DNA from 2 places in the Leifsonia sp. NPDC058248 genome. Region 2 is predicted to be linked to the other one. Evidence: predicted binding sites of a transcription regulator. Region 2 holds the regulator's gene; the other holds the start of a gene.

Region 1 (2,400 bases), on a different contig from region 2:
CTGATCGCGCGCATGAAGTAGTACCGGAACGCGTCCGAGCCGAACGTGTCCGTGATCTGCGTCGGCGCGATGCCGGTGAGCTTCGACTTGGACATCTTCTCGCCGCCGACGAGCAGCCAGCCGTGGCCGAACACCCGGTGCGGGACGTCGACGCCGGCCGCCATCAGCATCGCCGGCCAGATCACCGCGTGGAACCGCAGGATGTCTTTGCCGACGATGTGCGTCGCCGGCCAACGGCGGTCGAAGGTCGCTTCGTCCTGTCCGTAGCCGACCGCCGTGACGTAGTTGAGCAGAGCGTCGAACCACACGTAGACGACGTGCGAGGGGTCCCACGGCACCTTGATGCCCCAGTCGAAGCTGGAGCGCGAGATCGACAGGTCGGAGAGGCCCTGGCGCACGAACGAGACGACCTCGTTGCGGGCCGACTCGGGCTGCACGAACTCGGGACGCTCCTCGTAGAGAGAGAGGAGCTTGTCGGCGAACTGGCTCATGCGGAAGAAGTAGTTCTTCTCCTGCAGCAGCTCGAGCGGCTTCGAGTGGATCGCGCAGACCTTCTGGCCCTCGTACTCCCCTGTGCCGTCGAGGATCTCGCTCTGCGGCTTGAACTCCTCGCAGCCCACACAGTAGAGCGCCTCGTACTCGCCGGCATAGATGTAACCGTCGTCGTAGAGCTTCTGCAGGAACAGCTGGACGTTCTTCTCGTGGCGCTCGTCGGTCGTGCGGATGAAGTCGTCGTTGGAGATGTCGATGGTCTTCAGCAGCGGCAGCCACTCGGTGGTGACCAGACGGTCGGCCCACTCCTTGGGGGTCGTGCCGTTCGCGGTGGCCGTGCGCAGGATCTTCTGGCCGTGCTCGTCGGTTCCCGTCAGCAGCCAGGTGTCGTCACCCGACTGACGGTGCCAGCGCGCCAGCACATCCGCGGCGACCTCTGTGTACGCGTGCCCGATGTGCGGGACATCGTTCACGTAGAAGATCGGCGTGGTGATGTAGAACGAAGAGCCGTCGGACATGCTGTCTATCCTACGGGCGCGCGAACAGGTGCTCTGGTGTGTTACCGGCGGTCGCGGCCTGTCGGACCGGGCGGCGAGGCGGCTTGTGGATGCGCGGGTCGCGGGGCCTCCTCCACAGGATGCGGTCGGCGCCGGTTATCCACAGGTAAATGGCTGATCAGGGCCCGTATCCGGGACACCCGATGTCAGTGGTTCATGATTCGATGGGTACATGTCGACCAGCCCGGCGCCCGAGTTACGCGATCTCCTCGCAGAGGATGTTGCGGGCTTCGGCGCGGAGTTCGCGGCGAAGGTCGCTGCGGAGTTCGCGGCGAAGGTCGGGGCGACGTTCGCGTCTCCGGGACGGTTCGGGCGCGACGAGCTGCTGCTGGCGGTGACCTCGCTCGGCGACCTGCAATCGGTGCTGGACGCGGCAAAGGTGCGGATCGCCGGCGAGCTGGTGCGCCGCTCGGCTGCTCCTGACGACGAGAACCCGGTCAGGCGGAGCGGCCATGCGAGCCCGCCCGCCCTCCTGGCCGAGCGGTGGCGCATAGCACTCCCGGCGGCTCGGCAGCTCTGCCGAGTGGGCGCGAGCACCAGCACCCAGCGGAGTCTCCTCGGCGAATCCCTGCCGGCGCGTTACCCGCTCCTTGCCGAGGCGCTCATCCCTGCCTCCTCCGACGGGGATCACGGCTTCGCCGCTCCGTCTCGGGTGAGTGTGGATCAGGCGGCGGTGATCGTGCGGGAGCTGGACAAGGCTGCCCCGTCGTGTTCGCGGGAGGCGCTGGCGCTGGGTGAGAAGACGCTGGTCGAGCATGCTCCCGGCCTGACCGTCGAGGACGTGCGGGTGCTGGCCGGGCAGGTGCGGGACCGGTTGGATCAGGATGGGGTCGAGCCGCGCGAGGACCGGCAACGGCGCAGACGCTCCCTCACCATCTCCACCACCACCGATGGCATGACCCATCTCGACTGGTTTCTGGATCCGGAGTCGGCCGGTTTCGTGGTCACCGCGATCGATGCGGTCGTCGGCCACGAGTTGCGGGCCGTGCGGTTCCGCCCGAACACACCGGATCTCGATGATGAGACTGGCACTGGTGATGTTCCGGAGTCGCGGAGCCTGGCGCAGTTCCGTTCGGATGCGGCGACCGACGTGTTCCGGCATGCCGCCGCCTGCACGACACCGGCCGGCACCGGGAAACCGCCGGTGACGATGATCGTCCGGATCAGTCTCGACACCCTGCGAACCGGCACCGGCACCGGTGAGATCGACGGCATCCGCACCCCGATCAGTGCCCGCACCGCCCGCCGCCTGGCCGTCGACGCCCAGCTCATCCCCGCCGTCCTCGCCGGCCCCAGCGAGATCCTCGACCTCGGCCGCGCCCGCCGCCTGTTCACCCCCACCCAAAAACTC
Region 2 (2,400 bases):
TTTCTGTGGTGCGCCGTAGGGGCTCTTGCCCCGCAGGTCATCGCGAATCGGGAGATCGGAAAGGGAAGTCACCGTTCAATGCTAGTTGCCTGCTCTGGGCGTATTACGTCGTCGTACTCAGCTTGCGGCGAGCATCCGATGGCCGAACATGCGGTCGCCGAGCATCCGGTGGCCGAACATCCGGTCGATGAGCATCAGGGCGGGTCGCCCGCATAGGATTCGGCTCAGTGGGCGTACTGCGACGGGATGGCGATGCGCTGCCCGGGAGACACCACGGCCGAGTCGAGCTGGTTGAGCGAGACGATGTCGGCGATCACATCACGCGGGTCCGCGCTGGGCGCGACCTTCTCGGCGATGCTCCAGAGCGACTGGCCCGACTGGACCGTGACGTGCTGGAAGTGCACCGCGGCGTGATCTCCGCTCGCGGCCGCGCCGCCGCCGTTGAGCGCGAAGACCAGGGCGCCCACCACGATCGGGACGGAGGCGAGCGAGGTGAGGACGACGCGCCCCCGACGGGTGAGACGCAGGCGCGTGTGGACGCCTGCTGGCATGTCGAACTTCGACGACGACATCGTGATCGCTGCTGTGCTCATTGTCGTGACCTCCTAAGATTCCGCACCCGGTGCTTGGCCGGCAGGCCGGATGCGAAGCTGTGTTCCGAATATATCTTCGAATGTTCGAAACCTCAAGCGCGTCTTCACGGCAGATATTTACACGAATATCGAGACACACTCGAACACATGTTTGTTTTGCCGCTGCATCGTGGATACAGTTTCGATTGTCTGGAGTTCACTCAACCAGGCACCACCGACATTCGGGCGGGCCGGATGCGATGGCGGGTCATGAAGGGACGACTGTGTCGAACGACAACCAGGCGGGACGCGAGCGCGGGGGCACCCGTCGTCGCAAGAACCTGAGCGAGAAACAGCTCGCCATCCTCGACGTCATCGGGCGCTCCGTCAGCCAGCGCGGCTATCCGCCGAGCATGCGCGAGATCGGTGACGCCGTCGGGCTCTCCTCCCTCTCCAGCGTCACCCACCAGCTCAACCAGCTCGAGCTGAGCGGTTACCTGCGCCGCGACCCCAACCGGCCGCGCGCCCTCGAGATCCTCATCGACCTCCCCTCCCCGTCCGAGAGCCTCGACTTCGAGAACCAGACGCCGGTCGGCGACGCCGCCATGGTGCCGCTGGTCGGACGCATCGCCGCCGGTGTGCCCATCACGGCCGAGCAGCAGGTCGAAGAGGTCTTCCCCCTTCCGCGCCAGCTGGTCGGCAACGGCGAGCTGTTCATGCTGAAGGTCGTCGGCGACTCGATGATCGACGCCGCGATCTGCGACGGGGACTGGGTGGTCATCCGCACCCAGAAGACGGCGGAGAACGGCGACATCGTCGCGGCCATGCTCGACGAGGAGGCCACGGTCAAGGTGTTCCGCCAGCGCGACGGCCACACCTGGCTGCTCCCCCGCAACTCCAACTTCGAGCCTATCCTCGGCGACTTCGCCGAAGTCCTCGGCAAGGTCGTCGCGGTCCTGCGCGCCGTCTAGGCCGGACGCGGACGGCAGCCTTTCGCGGCGTGCATCCGGGCGTCAAGCCCAGCCGAGCTCGCGCAGACGGTCGTCGTCGAGGCCGAAATAGTGGCCGATCTCGTGGACGAGGGTCACGCGCACGCGTGCCTTCAACTCCGGGAGGCTGCGGCTGCTCGCGGCCAGGTTGTTCTTGTAGAGCGTGATGCGGTCGGGCAGTTCGCCGAACCCGTACACGCCACGGCGCGTGAGCGGATGTCCGCTGTAGAGCCCGTACAGTCGCGGTCGCGCTCCGGCCGGCTGATCCTCGATCAGGATGGCGACGTTCTCGAGAGGGCCGACCATGTCGTCGGGAAGTGCGTCGAACACGTCGCCGACCATCGCTTCGAAGTCCGTGTCCGAGATCTCGACCATGGTCTTATCATCCTCGCCGCCGGCGGCTTCACGCTGCAGTGCTCGGCCCGGCTCGGCGCGGTTCCGCTCGACTCGGCTCGGCCCCGGCCCGGCTCTGCTCCGGGCATCCTGAATTCAGGACTTCCTTGGCCTCGCGCGCAACTCCGGAAAGTCCGCACCGCGCACCGCTGGAAAGACAGCAACTCCGGAGTCCGTGCCCGGATCGGGCCGAGGACTCCGGAGTTGCGAACGCCCGGCAGCACCTGCGCCGCCGACAGAACCAGCCGGCAGCGGCTACGCCGGCACGCCTGCCTTCTCGCGCACCGCACGCGTCGCCGCGAGGATGTTCTTCAGCGACGCCACCGTCTCGTCGTAGCCGCGCGTCTTGAGGCCGCAGTCCGGGTTCACCCAGAGTTGACGGCCCGGGATGGCGCTGAGCGCGGTCTCCAGCAGTTCCGTCACCTCGGCGACGCTAGGCACCCGCG

The links. The regulator LexA, encoded in region 2, represses DNA repair genes until DNA is damaged. The targets are predictions, from matches to a motif close to TCGAACANNTGTTCGA.
Region 1: ACFVV5_RS14330 (DUF222 domain-containing protein) is a predicted target of LexA. The motif match lies at 1,031-1,046, and genes of this name have one in related genera.

What each region holds. Positions count from the first base shown of each region.
Region 1 is NZ_JBHVXB010000008.1:105,068-107,467, forward strand. It holds gene metG (methionine--tRNA ligase) at 1-1,010, opposite strand, end outside; gene ACFVV5_RS14330 (DUF222 domain-containing protein) at 1,222-2,400, shown strand, end outside.
Region 2 is NZ_JBHVXB010000007.1:114,239-116,638, reverse strand. It holds gene ACFVV5_RS12970 (histidinol-phosphate transaminase) at 1-72, opposite strand, end outside; gene ACFVV5_RS12965 (LysM peptidoglycan-binding domain-containing protein) at 225-593, opposite strand; gene lexA (transcriptional repressor LexA) at 833-1,543, shown strand; gene ACFVV5_RS12955 (metallopeptidase family protein) at 1,586-1,936, opposite strand; gene metE (5-methyltetrahydropteroyltriglutamate--homocysteine S-methyltransferase) at 2,210-2,400, opposite strand, start outside.